DNA from 3 places in the Desulfitispora alkaliphila genome. Region 3 is predicted to be linked to each of the others. Evidence: riboswitches for the same ligand, from Rfam matches in the RefSeq annotation. Region 3 holds a riboswitch; each other region holds the start of a gene.
What was found. A riboswitch is a leader RNA that binds a small molecule or an ion and turns the genes downstream of it on or off. The one in region 3 is predicted to bind cobalamin.
Positions count from the first base shown of each region.

Region 1: it holds a riboswitch for cobalamin, as region 3 does, so the genes downstream of both, cobT (nicotinate-nucleotide--dimethylbenzimidazole phosphoribosyltransferase) here and cbiD (cobalt-precorrin-5B (C(1))-methyltransferase CbiD) in region 3, are expected to answer to the same signal.
Region 2: it holds a riboswitch for cobalamin, as region 3 does, so the genes downstream of both, GGQ84_RS02245 (CbiM family transporter) here and cbiD (cobalt-precorrin-5B (C(1))-methyltransferase CbiD) in region 3, are expected to answer to the same signal.

Region 1 is NZ_JBNPXS010000005.1:72,524-80,242, reverse strand. Features, by position in the region: gene murJ (murein biosynthesis integral membrane protein MurJ) at 1-353, shown strand, start outside; gene fabZ (3-hydroxyacyl-ACP dehydratase FabZ) at 447-872, shown strand; gene GGQ84_RS03335 (glycosyltransferase family 4 protein) at 904-1,953, shown strand; gene GGQ84_RS03330 (hypothetical protein) at 1,967-2,203, shown strand; gene GGQ84_RS03325 (ATP-binding protein) at 2,354-3,985, shown strand; gene GGQ84_RS03320 (response regulator) at 3,978-4,682, shown strand; cobalamin riboswitch at 4,723-4,913, shown strand; gene cobT (nicotinate-nucleotide--dimethylbenzimidazole phosphoribosyltransferase) at 5,018-6,064, shown strand; gene GGQ84_RS03310 (S66 peptidase family protein) at 6,158-7,120, shown strand; gene GGQ84_RS03305 (4Fe-4S dicluster domain-containing protein) at 7,117-7,470, opposite strand; gene GGQ84_RS03300 (hydrogenase large subunit) at 7,508-7,719, opposite strand, start outside.
Region 2 is NZ_JBNPXS010000003.1:115,119-122,837, forward strand. Features, by position in the region: gene GGQ84_RS02205 (YigZ family protein) at 1-204, opposite strand, end outside; gene GGQ84_RS02210 (GNAT family N-acetyltransferase) at 263-826, opposite strand; gene GGQ84_RS02215 (methylglyoxal synthase) at 851-1,222, opposite strand; gene GGQ84_RS02220 (glycosyltransferase) at 1,297-2,316, opposite strand; gene GGQ84_RS02225 (competence/damage-inducible protein A) at 2,322-3,569, opposite strand; gene GGQ84_RS02230 (hypothetical protein) at 3,670-4,077, opposite strand; gene GGQ84_RS02235 (energy-coupling factor ABC transporter ATP-binding protein) at 4,082-4,894, opposite strand; gene GGQ84_RS02240 (energy-coupling factor transporter transmembrane component T family protein) at 4,891-5,640, opposite strand; gene GGQ84_RS02245 (CbiM family transporter) at 5,640-6,251, opposite strand; cobalamin riboswitch at 6,357-6,537, opposite strand; gene GGQ84_RS02250 (adenosylhomocysteinase) at 6,555-7,719, opposite strand, start outside.
Region 3 is NZ_JBNPXS010000022.1:23,251-30,969, forward strand. Features, by position in the region: gene rny (ribonuclease Y) at 1-839, shown strand, start outside; gene GGQ84_RS09180 (TIGR00282 family metallophosphoesterase) at 975-1,760, shown strand; gene spoVS (stage V sporulation protein SpoVS) at 1,865-2,125, shown strand; gene GGQ84_RS09190 (PHP domain-containing protein) at 2,209-3,039, shown strand; gene GGQ84_RS09195 (hypothetical protein) at 3,098-3,298, shown strand; gene cobU (bifunctional adenosylcobinamide kinase/adenosylcobinamide-phosphate guanylyltransferase) at 3,323-3,877, shown strand; cobalamin riboswitch at 3,962-4,148, shown strand; gene cbiD (cobalt-precorrin-5B (C(1))-methyltransferase CbiD) at 4,241-5,377, shown strand; gene cbiE (precorrin-6y C5,15-methyltransferase (decarboxylating) subunit CbiE) at 5,362-5,991, shown strand; gene cbiT (precorrin-6Y C5,15-methyltransferase (decarboxylating) subunit CbiT) at 5,978-6,550, shown strand; gene cobI (precorrin-2 C(20)-methyltransferase) at 6,547-7,254, shown strand; gene cobM (precorrin-4 C(11)-methyltransferase) at 7,259-7,719, shown strand, end outside.

The sequences.
Region 1 (7,719 bases), on a different contig from region 3:
TAGCCTTGAGTTTTGCCCTGATTGGGTCCATGGCCCATGCGGGTTTGGCACTGGCAAATTCAGTGGCGGCCACAGTAAACACTGTGCTGCTGTACCTATACTTGCGCAAGCACTTGGAGGCGATTCCCCACAAGAGATTGGCATTGTCTTTTGCTAAGGTTTCACTGGCGTCTGCTATAATGGCGTACCTCACAATAAAGGCCTTTGAGATTATTCCAGGACATTTAGTGTTGCAGGTAGGGGGAGCTATTGGAGTAGGGGTAGCAGTTTTTGGTGGAACTGTGTTGTTGCTGAAGGAAGAAGAGGTCCTTAGAATTGTGGAACAAATAAAAAACAAGATATTACCAAAGTAAATGAGTCTAAATTAGCAGGAGAAAGCGTACAAATGTAGAATATTAATTTCTTTGAGTATGATTTTATACTAGAGAGAAGGTGTTGTAAAAATAATGTTTGATGTGAACCAGATAAGACAGATTTTACCTCATAACTACCCCTTTCTGCTTGTAGATAGAATTTTAGAAGTGAAAGAAGGCAAAGGTGCTGTGGGGATTAAAAATGTGACAATAAATGAAAATTTCTTTCAAGGGCACTTTCCCGATTATCCTGTCATGCCAGGAGTACTAATTGTGGAGGCTATGGCTCAAGTTGGAGCTGTAGCATTATTGAAGAAGCCAGAATTTGCAGGGAAGATAGCTTTTTTCACGGGAATAGACAAGGTTAGATTTAGACGTCAAGTTGTACCAGGTGATCAATTGAGAATTGAAGTAGAGCTCACCCAGCTCAGAGGGAACATTGGCAAGAGTCAGGCCAAAGCATTTGTAGATGGGGAATTGGCCTGTGAAGGGCAGCTGATGTTTGCCATTCAAAAGTAGTAAATTACACCGGAGGGGGAGTATTTAGGAGATGGAGAAGGCATTTTTAGCCATGATGCTAGCATTTATTGTGGCATTAGTACTGACGCCAGTAGTTAAGTCACTAGCTTTTAGAGTGGGAGCAGTAGACAATCCTGAACAGCGAAAAGTACATAAGAAGATTATGCCCAGAATGGGTGGGTTGGCTATTTATCTAGGATTTATAGGAGCGGTGTTGACTACTCAGCCTCTGACTAATCAGATTATAGGCTTGTTATTAGGTGGTACTATTATTGTTGTAATAGGTATAGCTGATGATATTGTGGGTTTGCAGCCAAAGGTTAAACTTTTGGGCCAGATTGTGGCAGCATCAGTACTTGTTCTGTTTGGAATTGGCGTAGAGTTTGTGACAAACCCTTTTGACGGAATGATATCCCTGGGTATTCTTAGTATACCTTTTACAATTCTTTGGATAGTAGGGGTGACCAATGCGGTCAACCTAATTGATGGATTAGATGGTTTAGCTGGGGGAGTAACAGCTATCGCAGCAACTACATTAGCAGTAGTGGCTTGGACAGAAGGACAGACGCTCTATGCTACTTGTGCCCTAATTCTCGCTGCTAGTACTATGGGATTTTTAAAGTACAACTTTTATCCTGCTAAAATCTTTATGGGAGATACCGGCTCCATGTTTTTGGGTTTCAACTTAGCCACTTTGGCTGTGTTAGGTTTGGGAAAAGGGGCTACTGTAATATCTCTATTTATCCCAATCGTGATTTTAGGGATACCCATTTTGGATACGGCATTTGCCATTGTTAGAAGATACATGAAAAATCAACCTATTTTTAAAGCAGATAAAGAACACTTACATCACTGTCTTTTAGCTGTGGGATTAAGTCATAAGCAGACGGTGCTGGTGATTTACGGATTGAATTCAATTTTAGGTGCTAGTGCAGTGATGCTTACCATGCTGACCACAGCGCAGGCTGTGATGATACTGTTAATACTGTTTACGGGAATAGTCTTAGGAGCAGAAAAAATCGGAGTTGTTGGTACTAGGGCTATTGAAAGTACTGGCAAAACTTACGTAAGTGGTAAGTGAGGTGTATTAAAGGATGAAGCGAAAACAGATTTTTATAGTTAGTTTGGCTTTAGTGGCAGCGCTTATATCGGGAATTTTTGTAGGGGTTCAGGTAGAGGCCTTTTCTAATACTCCGGGTACTGAGAGCGATCCTCTAGTGTCTAAAAGTTACTTAGATCAGCAACTGGAGGAACGGGTACAAGAACTAGAAGAGGAACTAGCTCGCGTTCAGGCTAGAGCAAATGAGTTAGAACGAATATTAGGGCAGTAATGTCAAGGGGCGGTTCTCCTGACAACTTTTAAAAGGGTTGTCAGGAGAACCGCCCCTTCACTCTTTGCAGGAAAAATAAAACAATAATCGAATAAATAAAAAGGGAACCATAGATTTTTCACAGTTTTTTAGGCAGAAGGGTGTGAGCTGATGTTAAATAAGCTAATCAAGAGAAGATTTAATAAGTTAGCACACCGTTTTATGATTTATTTAACCATAGCAATTGTGGTAATCATGTCTGTCAATTTGATTTGGAATATACAGCATCAGCGTCAGCAGGCCATTAATGATTTGACTGAAAAATCCCAAATAATGGCTACGCAATTCGAGGCTATGCGGGCTTTTATCGCTCAGAAGCAAGATGTTATAAACTATGATTCACATGGCAACTTTGAGTTTAAACAATTAAACCCTGCGGCAGTAGGCAAAGGAGTAGGTGATATTTTTTCTAATTGGACCGAATATAACATAAAGCAGACAAAACTTGAGGTTCGCAATCAGGAAAACAAACCGGATTCTACAGAGCGAGAAATGATCAAAAAGCTTCAGAAAGATAGTTCTCTGAAAGAGGTATGGCAGCAGGATGAACTGGAGGGCAAGCGCTACTTTCGCTATATGTATCCACTTTACATGGAGGAATGGTGCCTTCAGTGTCATGGTGAGCCAGCTGGAGAGTTGGATATTGCAGGGTATCCTAAAGAGGGCTACGGTTTAGGTGATTTTGCAGGGGCAATAAGTATTACAATTCCAATGGATAGCTTTTACCAAAAGCAACGCAGCAATAATATTAACTACATAGCTCTGATGCTTATCGTAGTTGTTTCTACTATTTTAGTCACATTTTTATTAATGCGCACTTTAGTAACCAATCCTTTAAACCAGCTAAGCAGAATGACTAAGTCCATGGGAAGAGGGAATTTAGATGTAGATCTGAGTAAATTTGAGGGGTGCGGGGAAATAAGGTCTCTAGCCCATGACTTTGATGGTATGGCGATTAAACTTAAAGAAATGTACCAGGTTTTAGAGCAGAGAGTAGAGGAAAGAACGAAACAACTAAAGCGTTCAAATCAACTCCAATCTGAATTTTTGGCAAACATGAGTCATGAATTGCGAACACCCCTGACAGCTATTATTGCTTTTACTGAATTGATGCTTGAGCGAGCTGAAGAAAAAGGAGACTGGGTACAAGCAGAGAACTTAAGGGATATGCAAGAGTGTGGACAACGGTTATTGGACATGATTAATGATCTTTTAGATATGGCAAAAATTGAGGCGGGTCAGATGAAGGTAGAGCTCATCAGCACAGACCTAACAGAAGTAGTTAACTTTTCTCAAAAAACTCTTATGCCTCTTGCGAAAGTAAAGAATATTTCCCTAATAAACAACGTAAGTTACAAAATTCCACTTGTTAAGGCTGACCCTGAAAGATTGCTTCAAATAATGCTAAATCTGATGGGGAATGCTTTGAAATTTACTCCTGCAGGAGGAACTGTTACAGTTAACGCCGATGTAATGGGTGACCAAATAGTTGTATCAGTTCTAGATACGGGAATAGGATTAAATAAATACAATGAAGAAATCGTATTTGATAAATTTAAGCAGGTGGAGTCACCTGGTGAAGTAAAGCAAGGAGGGGCAGGTTTAGGCCTAGCTCTTGCCAAAAAGCTTGTGGAACTTCATGGCGGTGAAATTTGGGTGAATTCTGAAAAAGACGAGGGCAGTGCTTTTAGATTTAGTCTATTTATTTACAATCACAGCGGAAAGGATGAAGAGCTTGAGTGAGGGTAAAAAAATACTAATAGTGGACGATGAACCGAAAATAATCAAAGTTATAGAGCAGACGCTAATAACTCAAGGTTATCAAGTGATAAAAGCAGAAGATGGGGAAAAGGCTTTAGAACAAATAGAACTAGAACAACCTGATTTAATGGTGTTAGACTTAATGCTGCCTAAGCTAGATGGCTATGAAGTTTGTCGTATGGCTAGGAAAAAATATTCAATTCCTATAATAATGCTTACAGCAAAAGCAGATTTAGTGGATAAGGCAGTGGGGTTTAATATGGGAGTAGATGACTATGTGACTAAACCTTTTAGCCCTTCTGAGCTTGCTTTACGCATTAAAGCGGTGCTACGCCGCGTAAATGAAGCTCAAATTTTTAATAAGAATGAAGAGGATACGAAACTAATTTTGGGTGAAGTTAGTATAGATTACAGCACTCGTTTAGTTACAGTTAGGGGCAATGAAGTCACGCTCACAGCTAAGGAGTTCGAATTATTGGGACTACTTATGAAGAATAAAAATCAGGTATTTACTCGAGAACAGTTACTGCAGAAGATATGGGATAGTGATTATGTGGGCGATATAAATACGGTCACTGTGTTAATTAGACGCATTAGAGAGAAGATAGAGCTAGATCCGGCAAATCCCAAGTATGTAATCACCGTTTGGGGGGTTGGATACAAATTCTCCAACTCTTGACAGCATAAGCTTCACTGGGGTATAATTCTAAACAAGAAAATATTGTAAAAGCATTTAGGTGCCTACATTAAGTGTAGGAGAATAGGGAATGGAGTGCAATTCTCCAGCGGTCCCGCCACTGTAACTGGAGAGCTTCTGAGCAATTATGCCACTGCAAGTTAATCTTGCGGGAAGGTGCCAAGGAGCGTTTGATCTGGAAGTCAGGAGACCTGCCTAAAGTGCGCTAGTGACATCTGCGGGAGACAGGTGTTGTACTGCAGGGTAATGGAAACATCCTCAGCTCATTTTGAGCTGGGGTTTTTTATTTCAAAAAAATAAAAAGGGGGATGATTGTAATGAGTTTACTAAGGGAAACTGTTTCAAAAATTGGGGAGCTTGACCGAGATGCAATGGAGAAATGTAAAGAGCGATTAGATAGTCTGACCAAGCCACCTGGGAGCTTAGGTGTACTGGAAGATTTAGCAATTAAGCTGGCGGGGATAAGGGAACAGGTATTAAATCAAGTAGACAAGCGCTCTGTCTTAGTAATGGCTGGTGATCATGGGGTTGTGGCAGAAGGCGTAAGTGCATTTCCCCAGGAAGTAACCCCTCAGATGGTGTTAAACTTCCTAAATGGTGGAGCAGCCATTAATGTTTTGTCTCACCACGCAGGAGCTAACGTAAAAGTTGCAGATATTGGGGTGGCAAGTGATATGAATTATCCCCAGCTTATTAACAAAAAAGTCAGAAGGGGAACTGACAACATGGCTAAGGGTCCTGCTATGACCAGAGATGAAGCTATCAAAGCGATTGAGGCGGGTATAGAGATAGCAGAAGCAGAAATTAAAGCAGGGGTAAATCTACTGGCTACAGGTGAAATGGGGATTGGCAATACAACTGCTAGTAGTGCAATTTTAGTTGGATCTGGACTGGAACTAGATGTGGTAGTGGGGAGGGGAACAGGACTGAATGATGAAGGACTTGAGCGCAAACGCCAAGCAATAAAGCGGGCTATTGAAATAAATCAACCAGATCCCCAAGACGGTTTAGATATACTACATAAAGTGGGCGGGTTGGAAATAGGTGCTATTATTGGTGTGATTTTGGCAGCGGCAGCCAATCGAATACCAGTGATAATTGATGGATTTATTGCTGGAGCTGCAGCGGTGATAGCGGCAAGAATAGAGCCTAAGAGTCTAGATTATATAATTCCCTCTCATAGCTCCGCAGAGCCTGGACACGCTAGGGCATTAAACTCCCTAGGGTTACGACCTTACTTGGAGTTAGATATGCGCTTAGGAGAGGGCACAGGGGCAGTATTGGCAATGCATTTAGTTGAGGCAAGCTGCAAAATTGTTAGTGAAATGGCTACCTTTGCAGACGCAGGAGTATCAAGAGCCTAGTTAAGAATAATGTGCATATTTTTTTGCTGGTCTAATAAATATTTATTGGACCAGCTTTTTTATTGGTTACATCACGTTCAGGAGGTATGAGAAGTGAAAATAAAGCCAAAGGCCCTAAAGCCCGGGGATACAGTAAGTTTAGTAGCGCCAGCTAGTTATGCCAATAGCCCAAGCGCTATCTACTTTTGTAAAGCTGCCTTAGAAGATCTGGGGTATAGAGTAATAGAAGGAAAATCTTTAAATAAGAGATGGGGTTATCTGGCAGGTACTGATGAAGAACGCTTAAACGACTTAATGGATGCCTTTCAAAACCCAAATATCAATGGAATATTTTGTCTCAGAGGTGGATACGGTAGTATGAGGCTGCTATCCATGCTAGATTATAATTTAATAAAAGCAAACCCTAAAGTTTTTGTGGGGTTTAGCGATATAACTGCAATGCAGCTAGCCATTTACAGGGAAACAGGGCTAGTCACTTTTCATGGACCAGTAGTTAATTCATTAGTGAGAAATAAAGAGGCGGGTACCTATAGCGTAGAAAATCTACATAGAGCAACCACAAGTAGCAAACCCCTGGGTAAGATTAAGAACCCCGAGAAAGGACACTATGTAGTAGCGTTAAATGGCGGGGTTGCATCAGGAGATCTTGTGGGTGGGAATTTATCATTAATCTGCGCCACTTTGGGAACTCCCTATGAAATAGATACTACTAATAAAATACTATTTTTAGAAGAGGTGGGGGAAGAGCCATATAGAATTGATCGCATGCTCACCCAGCTAGAGCTAGCAGGAAAGCTAAAGGATATAGCGGGTTTAATTGTTGGAGAATCTGTAAACTGTCGTCCGCGAGAATATATGCCTAGCTTTAGTTCTACCTTTAATATAGAAGAAATCTTAGTCCAGAAAGTAGAAAAGCTCAATGTTCCCGCAATCTATGGAATGACCATAGGACACGGGAAACATCAAGCTACTCTTCCGCTGGGAGTCAAAGCAACTCTCGATGCGGATCAAGGGCATCTACTCATAAGGGAAAGTGCTGTAGTCAACAGCTATTAGCGTCCAGCTGTTGCTGACTTTCGCTTTGGCTCTACGTGTTCTTCATGAATTTTCTTTGTGTTAGTAGGTTTGCGCCACTGGGGTTTCATATACAGTGAGTCCTTTGGACAAATCTCTACGCACGATCCACAGAGTATGCAGTTATAGGGATTTATTTTCCATGAGCTATTTGCTTTATCTACTTCAATGCATCCAGTAGGGCATTTGCGCTGGCATATGCCACAGAGAATGCACGTATCGGCTATTATCTCTAATTCTCCCCGTACATCTGGAAATTGCTCTCTCTGCTCAAAAGGATAGAGACGAGTAGCAGGGGGGGAAAAAGTATTTTTTAATATTTGCCCTAACATTTTAAACAACCTGATCACCTCGCTTTACTGTATTCGATTATCTTTCAACACAGCTCACACATGGGTCTATAGTCAAGATAATTACGGGTACATCTGCCAATTCGCAACCTGGTAGCATTGCCAATAAGCTAGGAACATTGGCAAAGGTCGGTGTTCTAACGTGAATTCTATCTAAGTGCTTAGTACCATTACCTTTTACGTAAGTAACTAGCTCACCTCGAGGCTGCTCTACTCTTACTAGTGCTTCGC
Region 2 (7,719 bases), on a different contig from region 3:
ACTCATTCTCTGTATTTCACCCTTAAGTCCCACCTGATAAGCATGTACATTGTGAGTAGCATCCTTAAACTCCTTCTTTAACTTATCTACAAAGTCTTTTGCTTCTTCTTCTGTATCTACAGGAGCTACAGAAGCAATAAACCGAGATTTTTTAATTTCAATTTCAGTACGAGCGTATTTTTTTACAGTTAGATAACTTTCCACTACGACTTCCTCCTTTAAACCGAAAATCCTCAACACATATTCTGCCTGTGTTGAGGAACTAGAGTAAAACATTGGACAGAGCGCCCTTAATATTATCGGCCACTATTTCGTTAACCTCTAAGCTTTGAACATTAAAAGAGTGAAACATCATTTCTAAGTTTGTATCCTGGACTACTTTTTTGTATTTTGATAAATCTAGCTTTACTGCCCCTTGTTTTCGAAAAAAATCTTTACGCATTTCTAACCCTTCTGCCTGGTGAACCTCAAACAACATCCCATAAACATCTTCCTGATGCTCCTCTAACATAGACACCGTCTTTTGATACAACCCTACTCCAATTCCTTCACCCCTGTACTCAGGGAGCACTGCTATATAATCTAAATATCCCAAATTAACCCTTTGCAGATAATAAAATAGCGAAAACCCAACTAATTGGTCCCCTTTTTTGGCAACAACAAAAAAGAACCTATTGGGAGCCAATTTCTTAGGTATAAGTAAATGTTTTAATACCCTATGGGTGTCGGCCCTACTCAAATTAAATAACAACTGACAATAAAACATGGCTTCCTTGTAGTCAAAGGAGTGGGGACTAGTCAGCTCTTCATAGCGGACGGTATCCATCAAGTATGACACCTCTTTCAAATTCTATTCGCAAACAGTTAGATGCTGTAATATCAAGGATGCCGTTCTATAATTTGTTGCTACTGGAATATTGTGAACATCACAAATTCGCAAAAGAGCAGTTATATCAGGTTCATGAGGCTGTGCTGTTAAGGGGTCGCGCAAAAATATTACTAAATCCACATTTCCAGAGGCGATTTCTCCACCTATTTGTTGATCCCCTCCCATTGGCCCTGATAAATAGCAGTGAATATCAAAATTTGTAGCATCTTTAACCATACTACCTGTTGTCTTTGTTGCACACAATTGGTGCTGCGAAAATTCTCCTTCATGTTCTTTAACAAATTTCAACATCTCTTCCTTTTTCTTATCATGAGCTATTAGTGCAATTTTCATTGTGCTTCCCTCCGTTAAAGGTAATTAAGGATAATATAACATAATCCTAGAAAGATGCAAAGTTTTGGTAATTTTTAGCAATTTTTATCTATTAGCATTTTGTATAGCTGTACATAACGTTCCCTTTCTGCATCTAAATCATAAGCAAATCTAAGAGACTTCCCCTTTTGCCCAAGCGCCTTCAACCATGGAGGGTTTGCAGCAAGCTCCACAGCTAAACTTATAAAGTGATCTTTATTTTTAAACAGAAGACCTGAAATTTCATCTGCAACTATGGCTCTATTCCCAGCCACATCATGAGCCAATGCTGGAACCCCGAACACTTGCGCCTCTAAAAGTGAATTAGGCATTCCTTCTGAAGCTGAGGTGTTTATTATAATATCAGCGACTCCATAGACATAGGGCATTTGGCTGTGGGGAATTTCGCCTCTATAATTAGCCCACCACTTAGATTTCAATCTATTTTTAAGCTCCTCAGCTAATTTTACATCTAAGACTGGCCCAACCAACTCTAATCTCACTGCAGAGTTTTGCTCATGCACTGCTTCCATTAAATCTAGTGCCCAGAGTGGTCTTTTGACTTCCCTTATCCCTCCAGCATATAAAAACACTATTTCATTTGGTTTTATAGACCATTTTTCTTTAAAATTCACCCCTTTTTCCTCATCAAAGGGATATGCGGCCTGGGGAACTACTTTGACTTTACCTGCATCTATACCTATATTTTTCAAATCATCTTTTCCCTCATTGTGGAATACATAAATTCCTTTTGCATAGTTTAGCAGCCTTAGAGCCTCTGCATTTTCTATTTTATTATTCTGCTCATTAATTGTGCTCAAATCGGTTCCCGTAAAACTTATTGCTAATGGTTTCTTTGCTTTATAGATAACATCCTTTATTACTAACCCCGACTTATAAAGATGAAAGCAGTGAATAATATCATATCCTCTAACCATTTCTGCGTCTACTTTGTCTACATCTATAACAGAAACTTTTTCAACATGTGCTTCTAATCCTAATTTTAATCTGTTAGCTGTAACCCAATTTCCCGCTGTCCTTTTAGTGTTTACAGGTACTACCATTAATATTTTCATGTATTTTATTGCCCCTCTAACCCTTTTAAACTGCGCCACAGGTCATATAGTGCCAGTTGAGTACTCCGGTATTTAACCTCTTGGCGCCCACCGATAAGTATCCTATGACGACGAATAGTTTCAATTCCCTTGCCTACAATTGCCAAGTGCACAGTTCCTACTGGCTTATCTTCTGTTCCCCCCCCTGGACCAGCTATTCCCGTAATAGCCACAGCCACATCTGCACCAGTTACTTTTATTGCTCCTTCAGCCATCTCCACAGCAACTTGCTCACTGACAGCGCCGTATTGCTCTAAAGATTGCCTAGATACTCCTAGTACATTTTCCTTGACACTGTTAGCGTAAGAGACAATCCCCCCCAGAAAATATGCAGAAGAACCAGCCATAGAAGTTATCCTGTTCCCCAATAGGCCTCCTGTACAGCTTTCAGCACAGGCCAGCTTAAGCCCCTTTTGACGCAACAGATCTCCCACTACTCCCTCTATTGTATCGTGGTCAGAGCCAAAGATATACCTACCTATTCTAGTAGTAATTTCATCTTTAATTGGCTTAATCCTACCCCAGGCTTCCTCATCACTAACTGCTTTCGTGGCTAATCTTATATGTACCTCTCCACTCTTAGCATAAAGCGCTACAGTTGGATCTGTTTGCTTTTCGATTAACTCTCTAATTTCATTTTCTAAAGGCGCTTCCCCTATCCCAATAGTTTTGATAACATGAGAGCATAAGTGTTCCTTAGATTTGACAGCCAGTCGCTGATATAACTCATTGTCAAATACATACTGCATTTCTATTGGTGGACCCGGTAAAGCAACTACAATTTTTTCATCTTTTTCAATATATACCCCAGGAGCAGTGCCTCTGGAGTTGCTCATGGGGATAGCTCCTTCAGGCATGTATGCTTGTTTTATATTGTTTTCTGTTAACTTAACGCCAAACTTCGCAGTTACTTCTCTCAAATATTCCAGCCAATCTTCATATAAAACCAAGGGACTATCCAAGGTGCGAGCAATAACATTAACAGTAATATCATCTTCAGTGGGCCCTAAACCACCGGTAGTAATTACAATATCAGATCTATTAAGCGCTTGTTTAATAACTTCTTTTAGACGCTGATGATTATCCCCCACAGTAGTTTGATAGTATACATCTATCCCCAACTCCCGAAGCTTATCTGCAATATATCTGGCATTGGTGTTAGTTATTTCTCCCATGAGTATTTCTGTTCCCACACTAATTATTTCCGCCTTCATATTATCAGCTCCAATATTTTCATAAATTTATTTATATATATATCCTACCACAAAAAAACAGCTATATAAAATTATAGCTGTTTTAAAAAAAATATATTCTTTACTTTTTATTTCTCATATGAAAAAGACCAGCAATAACTGCTAAAAATAATACCCCACCTGTTGCTCTCAACCACAGTGATCCGTGTTCCTGAACCGGTTCACCTATCACCCACTGGACTCGATGCCCTACACCATCATCAGCCACCATCTTCATTCCCTCTAGGTTTGGATCATATTTAAAGTACCCATCCCCATCAGTCTGTCCAGTTAATATTTCTGTGCCATCTAAATCCGTAATCACAATATCTGCAACAGCCACTGTGTCGTCGTCAAATACTACCCGCACTAATCCTTCTTCCACAGGTCTGATGATCATCCTATGAGCATGTGCATCATTGCTTACAACTAGCATGAAAAATAAATTAAGTATTAATGCAGTTACAATAACCTTCTTAAATTTAAACATTTTTTTAACCTCCTTGTGTTTTTCTAATTTTTCTCAAAATTTGATTTGCCTCACCAGCGCTCTTAGGGGTGAAGTCAGTGCCTGCAAAAACTTTTGCCAACAAAGGGGTTCTGAGCTTTGCCTCCTTCATGACTTTTTCCTCACCTAACATAGCAACAGAACCCTTAATTTTTAATTCTCCTTTTGCTAGTATGGCTACATCTTCAGCCCATGAGTAGGCTATATCCACATTGTGAGTTGAGAGAATAATCGTCTTACCTTCCTTAGATAACTCCTCTAACAGATCCACTATTTTCTCTGTTGTATCAGGGTCTAATCCTGAAGTAGGTTCATCTAGTACTAATATTTCTGGCTTCATGGCAAGCACACCAGCTATTGCCGCTCTTTTCTTTTGTCCCAAGCTCAAGTTATGGGGTGACTTATTCTTCAGATCAATTATTCCAACTTGATCCATGGCAGCCTCTACTCTTTCCTGTAACTCTTTCCCTCTAATACCTTGATTCATAGGCCCAAACGAAACATCTTCTGCAACAGTGGTTGAAAACAGTTGATTATCCGGATTGTCGAAAACCATACCTATCTTGTTTCTAATCATAGTTAAGTTACTTTTTTTAACTCTATAGTCTTTGATAGATATTTCGCCTACCTGGGGCATTATTAAGCCATTTAGGTGGTATAACAAAGTCGTCTTACCACTGCCATTTGCCCCCAATATAGCTACCTTTGTACCCTCCACTATGTTCAAACTCAAGTTATGCAACGCCTTAGTTCCATCTGCATAAGTATGGCTCAATCCAGTAATTTCAACTGCATTCATCCAATCATCCCCATATCTATAATCGAAATCAAGACAATCACTACCATAGCAACTCCGCATTTAAACCAATCAATAGCACTAGCAGAATTGACTACTTCTGTTGAACTAAAACTTCCATTATAACCCCGGGCAAGCATAGCCTTGTGCACTGCCTCAGCCCTATCCAAAGATTTGACAAACATACTTCCACTTATCTCTCCGTAGGTCTTAAAAGAACTCACACATAATCCCCCAGAAAAACCCCTTGTTACCAATGCCCGTTTAAGCCCTTTCACTTGGTGATAGAAGATTGCTACGTATCTATAAGCCAGCATTATGATATTGACTACCGTGGGCGGGACACCTACTTGAGATAAGCTTTTAATATATTCATGTACTGGTTGTTTACCCATTAGCACTACTACTATTATAACTGAGGTAATGGTTTTGAGCATTAATCCAGCCGAAAAAACAATTCTCTCAACAGAAGGATTTAACCCTCCTCCAAAAGTGATTGCTAAACACATAAAAAGAGCAAAGGGCAATGCTAGAGCTACCCTAGTTCCTATGTGCTTCAAGGACAAACCCGTACTAATTGCTACACCTAAGGTAATAATAAAAGCTAAAGAAAGTGCTGTTAAACTAGATAAATTTATCACACCCACTGCAAAGAGTAATGCAGATATAGTTTTAATTTTTGGGTGCCAACTTTTTTTATGGGAATTAGTCTCAAATGTAGTACCCATATGCAGCGTTTTGATTTTCATTAAACGCCCACTCCTCTTTCTAGCAATTGGGGTCTTGCAACAGAAACCATCTTGATAGCAAACCCTGTCATTATTCCCTCTACTATGGCTAGAGGTAGATAACCTACGGCCAAAATATTGATTACTGAAAACATCCCATCTCCGTATATATAGCTACTACCAAGAAGTATTAAAACTAACAAAACAAAACACCCTACCACAGCCACGCCGCCAGCTATAGCTCCACGCCAAAAAATTGGTATGTTCTTTAGTATGTAAAACAGTTCTCTCGCTGCCAGAGAGGGGATTACAACCAGTAACATATTGGCTCCCAAGGTGGTTATGCCACCGTGTTGAAATATAAATGCCTGTAGCAATAAGCCCCCCAAAACAGCCACGGCTACTCTTCTACCCAACACAATGCCCATAAACCCAGCTAACAAGGGATGAATTGTTGTTGGCCCAACAGGGATACTCACTAGAGACAGTACAAAAAAGGCACCAGTTATTAGACTTATTTTCGGAACTTCTTCGCTCTTTATGTTTTTGCTTCCCCAATAGGCAACAGCACCGGCCACAACCACAGAAACCCCAACCACTGGCGTGCTAAGCACTCCATCAGATAAGTGCATACTTTATCCCTCCTTTTGTAAAAAAAAGCTCTCCAGATATAATTCTGGAGAGCCTAAAAGTTAAGAAAAACCTTCACTCATCACCTCCCCATCTCTCGCAGTTCAACAGTGATCAAAAAACAGGCAGGTCTCCTGGCTCTGGTTCAACACTTTACTCCGCCTTCCCAGACATAGTCCAGTGGCTTCTTGGAGCAAGCTCCCCATTACAGTGGCGGGACCGCGTCGGAATTACACCGACTTCCCTATTAAGTCTCTATTACGAGACACCTATTTTTGCAGTTATTTAATTGTTTTATCTTTTATTTAATACGTAAAGTCAGACCAGTAACTCTTCTGTTGCTGTAAACCTGACATACTATCCTTATCAATACCCTTAGTTTCTAAGTACAGGTCTGTCACATATTGATCTAATTCAATAGGCATTTTTATAACTTCAGCCTTACATTTTTCCCCACACTCTATTAAGTGCTTGATTGCTAGAGCGTGAATAGCAAAACCGATGTCCATCACCTCCGCAGGCTGCCCATCACCAGAAGCTGAATTGACAACTCGTCCTTCAGCGATTAAGAATACTTTTCTGTCATCTTTGAATTTATATTGCCTAATATTATTTGCCACTTCTTTAGTTTTTATCGCTTCCTCTTCTAAAGCGCTTTTATCTATCTCTACATCAGAATGACCTGCATTGACTAGAATGGCTCTGTTTTTGAAATAGGGTAAATGCTCTTTGTTAATAACTTCTTTATTTCCAGTAGCGGTAACAATATAATCTCCTCGCTTTACTGCTTCAACTACTGGCATAACCTGAAAACCTTTTAGCATTGCTTCACTTGCCCTAACTGGATCTAATTCACACACTATCACCCTTGCACCAAGTCCACGCGCAACTTTTGCTATTCCCCTACCGCACCAGCCATAGCCTATGACCACAACAGTCTTTCCACCAACTAAAATGTTTGTGGTGTAAGTTATGCTACTCCACACCGATTGACCAGTTCCATGAATATCCTCAAAGATGTGTTTACTAACAGAACAATTCACTGCCAAAACAGGGTATTTTAGCTGCTTCTTTTCATACATAACCTCTAGTCTTCTCACACCTGTAATGCTCTCTTCACTTGTCCCGATAAAATTCTCAGCATACTCTGCGCTTTCTTCATGAAGTTGCTTAGTTAGAATAGCTCCTGAATCCACAATCACATGAGGCTTGCACTTTAGTATCTCTTTCTGATATTTTTTGTGTTCTTCTAAATTTGACCCATATTGACCTAGGACTCTTATTCCCTCTTCGCTTAAAGCTGCAGCCACATCGTCTTGTGTGGTGAGGGGGTCTGCCTCTACTAGGCAGACATTTGCTCCTGCCCTTCTGAGCATTATGGCCAAATTGGCAGTAGTTGCCTCTATATGTAAACGCAACACAATATTCTTATCTTCAAAAACTCTAGTTATAGAAAACTCTTCTTCTAAT
Region 3 (7,719 bases):
TTGACTTGATTATCGATGATACACCTGAAGCTGTTATACTGTCTGGTTTTGATCCTATCAGAAGAGAAGTAGCTAGAGTTGCATTGGAGAAACTAATCTTAGATGGTAGAATACACCCAGCAAGAATTGAGGAAATGGTAGAGAAAGCTCAAAGAGAAGTAGATCAGAGAATTCGAGAAGAGGGAGAGCAGGCTACCTTTGAAGTAGGTGTTCATGGACTTCACCCTGAAATTGTAAAGCTATTAGGAAGATTAAAGTATAGAACCAGTTATGGACAAAATGTATTAAAGCATTCAATTGAAGTAGCTCATTTGGCGGCCTCTATTGCTGCAGAATTAGGAGCAGATGTTCAATTAGCTAAAAGGGCAGGACTTCTTCATGACATAGGAAAGGCAGTAGATCATGAAGTTGAAGGACCACACGTGACTATCGGTGCAGATTTAGCTAAAAAATACCGAGAGAGTGCCGAAGTTGTACATGGAATAGCAGCCCATCATGGTGATATCGAGCCTAAAACAGTTGAAGCAGTTTTAGTTCAGGCATCAGATGCAATATCGGCCGCTAGACCAGGTGCTCGTCGTGAGACACTTGAGGCGTATATTAAAAGACTTGAGAAGTTAGAGGAAATAGCTGACTCCTTTGAAGGGGTAGAGAAGTCCTTTGCTATTCAAGCTGGTAGAGAAATACGAATCATGGTTAAGCCGGATAGTGTTGATGATCCTAATTCAGTTATTTTAGCTAGGGACTTAGTTAAGAGAATAGAATCTGAGTTAGAATACCCTGGGCAAATTAAGGTAGTTGTCATCAGAGAAACAAGAGCAGTTGACTATGCCAAGTAATTGAGCCCTTTAGGAATAAATAAAAGAATCTCTCTAATTGCTTAATATTAGAGGGATTCTTTTAATTTATATTTGCAGAGCAGGAAATAACTAATAATAGATAGAAACTATTATAAAATATCTAGGAGGCGTACCATGAATATTTTGATTATTGGCGATATTGTGGGAAAACCGGGGAGAAGAATTATTAAAGATAAATTAACGGAGATTAAAGAGGAATACGATATTAATTTTACTATCGCCAATGGCGAAAACGCAGCAGGGGGTAATGGGATAACCCGGGAAACGTATTTAGAATTGATTGATTCGGGAATTGACTTTTTGACAATGGGCAATCATGTCTGGGATAAGAAAGACGTATACGACTTTATAGATACGGCAGATAAAATGGTAAGGCCTGCTAACTACCCAGTGGCAACTCCTGGAAAAGGTTACAGAATAGTTAACAGTGGTAAAGGGGCAAAGATAGGTATTTTAAATTTGTCAGGAAGAATATTTATGTCTCAGTTGGAGTGTCCTTTTAGGTGTGCAGAAAAGATAATAAAAACTGTAAAAGAAGAAGCGGATATTATTATCGTCGATTTTCATGCAGAAGCTACTTCGGAAAAAGTTGCCTTAGGCTGGTACTTAGACGGCAAGGCTAGCGCAGTAGTAGGTACACATACACACGTACAAACTAATGATAGTAGGGTGTTACCAGGAGGAACTGCCTACATAACTGATTTGGGGATGACTGGTCCTAGAGATGCAGTTCTAGGAGTGAAAAAAGAGATTGTAATTAAGAAATTTTTAACTCATCTTCCCGCTAAATTTGAGATTGATACAGGGGAGTGCCAGCTAAACGGAGTAGTAATTCAAGTAGATCAGGCTACTGGTAAGGCTATAAATATAAAACCTATTCAGCATTCTATAAAATATTGAGAAGAATGCAAAAATATTAAATTAAAAAAAAGGATTTTCTTAGAAAAAATAGAACTTAATACACAATGAATACAGATGTACTAATTTAGTAGGGAGGGGTATTAATGGAGGTTTTAAAAGTTTCGGCAAAATCTAGTCCAAATTCAGTAGCAGGTGCTTTAGCAGGAGTTTTACGTGAGCAAGGGGGGGCAGAAATCCAAGCTATAGGAGCTGGAGCATTAAATCAAGCGGTAAAAGCAGTGGCTATTGCCCGGGGATTCGTTGCACCAAGTGGTATTGACTTAATATGCATCCCTGCATTTACGGATATCCAAATTGATGGCGAAGAGAGAACGGCAATAAAGTTAATTGTGGAACCAAGATAATATAATATTTTTTTAAAACCTGTTTATTCTAAAGATAGACAGGTTTTAATTTTATACTTTATTGAAGATAGTGAGGGACAAATATGATAGATTTGCACATACACACTAGGGCATCTGATGGTACACTATCTCCTTCGCAAGTTATACAAAAAGCTGTAGAGAAGGGATTATCTGCTGTAGCTATAACCGATCATGATACAGTAGATGGGGTTGAAGAGGCAATTACTGAAGCAAAGAAGTATAAAGAGATTGAAGTAATTCCTGGAATAGAGTTAAGTACTTACTGGAAGAAAGCAGAAATTCACATTTTAGGATATTACATTGAGTACAAAAGTAAATGGTTATTAAATACACTATCATATCTGCAGAGCAAGAGGTTAGAGCGGGTTAAAAAAATGATTGATAAGTTAAATCACATGGGGTACAAAATAAATTATAAAGACGTAGTTTCAAAAACCGAGGGTTCTGTGGGGAGGCCCCATGTAGCTAGTGCACTAGTTGATTACAAATATGTTACCTCAATAGGTGAAGCCTTCGATAACTTAATCGGGTATGATAAACCTGCCTATGTGCCTAGATATAAACTTACACCGGCAGAAGCTATAAAAATAATAAATAAGGCAAAAGGGGTCGCAGTACTAGCCCATCCAGGTTTGTATGCATCAGAATGGGAAGGAGCCATGGATGAGATGCTTACTGCTGGGTTAAAGGGGATTGAAGTTTACTATAGACTACATTCTCAGGAACTTCAAAAACACTTGCTAAACCTAACAAATCGACACTGTTTAATAGCAACTGGAGGCTCAGATTTTCACGGTGGGAACAGGGAAGAGAATCTAATGGGGACACCTGAAGTTCCAGCAACTGTGCTTCAACAATTGCAAGAAGCGCAAATTGAGGGTAAATGTCAATAATAATCTGAGTTGGTAAGTAATATAATAGTACCACATTAGTGATTAGGTGGTGACTATATTGATAGATAAGACATCTGACTGTGGATGTGATGATCTAAGGCGAAGAATAAGGGAACTGGAAGAAAAGGTGAACCACTTGCGAATTAGTAGGCGAGTTCTTATGAATTTAGTGGAAAAGACAGAGATGGAAAAGAAAAAGCTATACGAAGAAACTACTGTTAGGGAATTTAGGCTTATCGAGTTTCCTAAAGACAGGTAAATGAATAGCAAAAAGGGAGGATTTATGGGTAGCAGCAAAGTTATTCTAATAACTGGAGGAATAAGATCGGGGAAGAGTAAATTTGCAGAGGAGCTTGTAGAAAAAACAGGCAAAGAAATAATCTATTTGGCAACGGCGAAAGTTGATGCTGAAGACTTAGAAATGAAAAAAAGGGTTAACTTACATCAAAAACGGAGACCTGTCAGTTGGTTCACATTTGAAGAGCAGCAGGACTTAAGTAATGTTTTAAAACTAGAAAATCTAGAAAAATACCATAGTGTTTTATTAGATAATCTGAGCAATATCTTAACGAATAACTTTTTTGTCAATGAAAGTGAGATAACTGAGGATGATCTTGAAGCTATTGTAAACAGTACCATTAGTACTATTAATGAGCTTAAAATAAAAGGTATAAACGTTGTGATTGTAACTGATGAAGTGGGACTGAGCTTGGTATCCCCCTATAAAAGTGGAAGGCAATTTCAGGACTATTTAGGACTGTTAAATCAGAAGGTAGCAGAAATTTGTGACGAAGTCTATCTAGTAGTTGCGGGGATACCGGTACAGATTAAAAAATAAAGTTTTTGAAATATTCTTTAAAAATTCAGTATATAAAAAGGAAATAAGAAGTAAGAGTAGAAATTATATATTATGCAGAAAAATACAATTTAAAATGCAACAGGTCTAAAGTGAAAGCTTTAGAGTAATAGGGAAATCGGTGTAAATCCGATGCGGTCACGCCACTGTGAAAGGGAGCTTTGTGCATAATCCCACTGAAGCGTAGAGCTTTGGGAAGGGGCACATAGCTGTGAACTTGAGCCAGGATACCTGCCTGTTTGTTGTCACCGCTAAACCTACGATGCATAGGTGGTGAATGGTAATATAACAGACAAACTTTCGCCCCGTAGGTGAAGAGTTTGTTTTTTTATTTGGGGGGAACATATGTTTCTGGATGACAGTATGACATACAAGCAAGTAAATGGAAAACAACTTAAAAGAGGCTATACTACCGGTTCCTGTGCTGCGGCAGCAGCTAAGGGAGCTGTGAGCATGCTCTTTGCTCAAAGGGAAGTAGACAGCGTGCACCTGGTTACACCAAATGGTCAAAGGTTACAGCTAAAAAACAATTCGGTTAAGCTTACACCAAAAAGCGCTACTTGCTATGTGGTTAAAGATGCTGGTGATGACTTAGATGTGACCCACGGCATTCAAATATATGCCACTGCTGTACAAGCTGATAAGGGTATTAATATCGAAGCGGGAGCAGGTATTGGTGTAGTCACAAAACCAGGACTAGCGGTTGCCGTAGGAAACCCTGCAATTAATCCAGTTCCAATGGAGATGATTCTAGTTGCAATTAGAGAAGTACTGCCTGAAGGGTACGGCGTTACAGTGAAACTTGAAGTTCCTGAGGGGGAAAAATTGTCTAAGAGAACCTTGAACCCAGAGTTAGGGATTAAAGGTGGAATTTCTATTCTCGGCACTACAGGAATTGTAGAGCCCATGTCTGAGGAAGCCTTTAAGGAATCTCTAGTTCAGGGAATTGACGTGGTAAGAGCGCAGGGGTACAAGGAGGTAGTATTCACACCTGGCAAAATAGGGTATAGGTTTTGCACCACAAAACTAGGCCTTAATGAAGGCAGGATAGTCCAAACTAGCAATTTCTTTGGATATATGTTGGAAATGGCAGCGCAAAAGGAGGTATCTCGGGTTCTAATAGTGGGGCACGTTGGTAAAATTGTCAAATTAGCAGCAGGGGTGTTCCAGACCCACAATAAAATTGCAGATGCCCGTTTGGAGGTAATCGCAATGCAAGTGATGTTATCTGGAGGAGGCTTAGAGTTAGCAGAGAAGGTTTTAGGCTCTAATACGGCAGAAGAAGTAATATCTATACTAGCTCAAGGAAACAGGGAAGATATATGGTTTCAATTAGCAGAACGAGCTAGCTTTAAAGCAGAGAGATATATAAAAAAACAGTTAGAAGTGGGTGTGATACTTTTAAGTCTTCAAGGAGAAGTAATTGGGTACAGCGAAAATGCTATTAGTTTAGGGGAGAGGATGGGATGGCAAAGCAAATAACTGTTATTGGGGTAGGACCTGGAGATAGAAAATATTTAACCCAGATTGCCCAAGAGAAAATTGATAAAGCAGAAATAATAATAGCTGGCAAACGGCATTTGCAAGAATTGTGTATAAACAATAAAAATGCTCATGAGATAGATTCCGATTTAAAGCGGGTTGTAAATCACATAGATCAAAATAGGGATAAGAGAATAGCAGTATTAGTATCGGGAGATACGGGATTTTACAGCCTACTAAAATATTTAAAGAACCATTACTCCAGCCAAGAACTGGAGGTAATACCGGGGATAAGCTCCGTACAGCTTGCTTTTGCTAGAATAACAGAGTTATGGCAAGATGCGATTATGACAAGTCTCCACGGCAAGAGTATAGATATTATAGAAAAATTTATAGATGAAAAAAAAGTAGCCCTTCTAACTGATAAGCAAAATACTCCTCAAGAAATCGCTAAGGTATATGTGGAGCAGGGATTAGGAATGCGAAAATTTTTTGTTTGTGAAAACTTAAGCTACTCTAGTGAAGTAATCGTAGAAAAAAAAGCTGTGGAAGTGGCTGTAGATGCGGCTAAATACAATAATTGTGTAGTGGTGATTATAGATGACAATAGCTGATAGTAAATTTATTAGAGGTAAGGTGCCCATGACTAAAGAAGAGGTAAGGGCTATAACCTTAGGGAAAGCTGCTGTAAGTGCAGGGGATATTGTTTGGGATGTGGGGGCTGGAACTGGATCTCTCACAGTGGAAGCAGCTTTACTAGCACCTAGGGGACAGGTTTATGCGGTGGAAAAATCTGAAACGGCTTTAATGGTATTAAAGCAAAATATTAAAGAATTTAAGGTGCAAAATGTAGAGGTTGTTCCTGGGGAAGCTCCCGATGCACTGAGGCAACTGCCAAACCCCAATATAGTATTTGTAGGTGGCAGTGGCGGTAGGCTAGACAAGATAATTGGAGTGATAGCTAAAAAGCTAGAACCTAAAGGCAGGGTAGTGTTAAACGCCATTACACTCAATACTGTTACCACTGCTATAGAAAAGCTGAAAGCAAGTAATTTTCAAGTAGACATTACACTAGCAGCAATTACAAAGCTAGAACCACTAAAGGATAACTTTATCTACAAAGCACATAATCCTGTACATATAATAAGTGCAGTAAAGGAGGAAGAGAATTGAACAATAGTAAACTTTACGGTATAGGAGTGGGACCTGGAGACCCTGATTTAATCACTGTGAAGGCTCAAAAAGTTTTAAGTGAAGTTGATGTTGTTTTTGTTCCCAAGTCAAAGCTTGAAGCAGAGAGTATAGCCTTGCAAATAGCTCAAAAGTTTATTCCAAAGGGTATACCTGTTGTAGATATTTTACTTCCCATGACCAGCAATAAAGAGGAGTTGCTTAAGCACTGGCACCAAGGGTGCCAAAGAATTAAAGACCAGCTACAAGGTGGAAAATCAGGTGCATTTATCACCTTAGGAGACTCCATGTTGTATAGTACCTACAGTTATTTATTGGGGATTTTAAAAAAAGAAGAAATTAATATGACCATAGAGACTATTCCTGGTATTACTGCTTTTTCTGCATCAGCAGCAGCTACTAAGTGGCCATTAGCAGAAGGGTCTGAGAAGCTGGCAGTAATCCCAGTGCTAAAAGACGTAAGTGAATTAGAGTCAGTACTCAATTTGTTTGATAATGTAGTATTGATGAAGGTAGCTCCAAGCTTTAAGAACATCATTAACGTTTTACAAAAACGCAACTTATTACAGCAGGCCATTCTAATAAGTAAGTGTGGCCATCCGGATCAAGAAATAATTGAAGACTTGGAGAATGCCAGGGAAGAGATACCCTATCTGTCTCTAATGATTATAAAAAAGGGGGATTAACAGTATGAAGGTGTACTTTATAGGGGCTGGCCCTGGTGATCCTGAGCTTCTCACTATCAAAGGAAAGACGCTAATAGAGAAGTGCAAAATTATCATTTATGCTGGGTCTTTAGTAAATGAGAGGATTTTAGAATACGCGCCTAAAGATGCTAGTATTTACAACAGCGCTAAAATGACTTTAGAGGAAGTTGTGGCCGTTTATAAAGATGCTCAAAAGCAGAATATGGATGTAGCCAGAATTCATACGGGAGATCCCAGCATTTATGGGGCTATTAAAGAGCAAATGGATGCTTTGGCAGAATTAGAAATTGAGTATCAGATGGTGCCTGGAGTTAGCTCTTTTTTAGCGGCAGCAGCTGCTGTGGAGGCTGAGTTTACATTGCCGTCAGTTTCCCAAACTGTGATTGTTACTAGACTTGAAGGAAGAACACCGGTACCTGAAAAAGAAAAACTAACTGCCCTAGC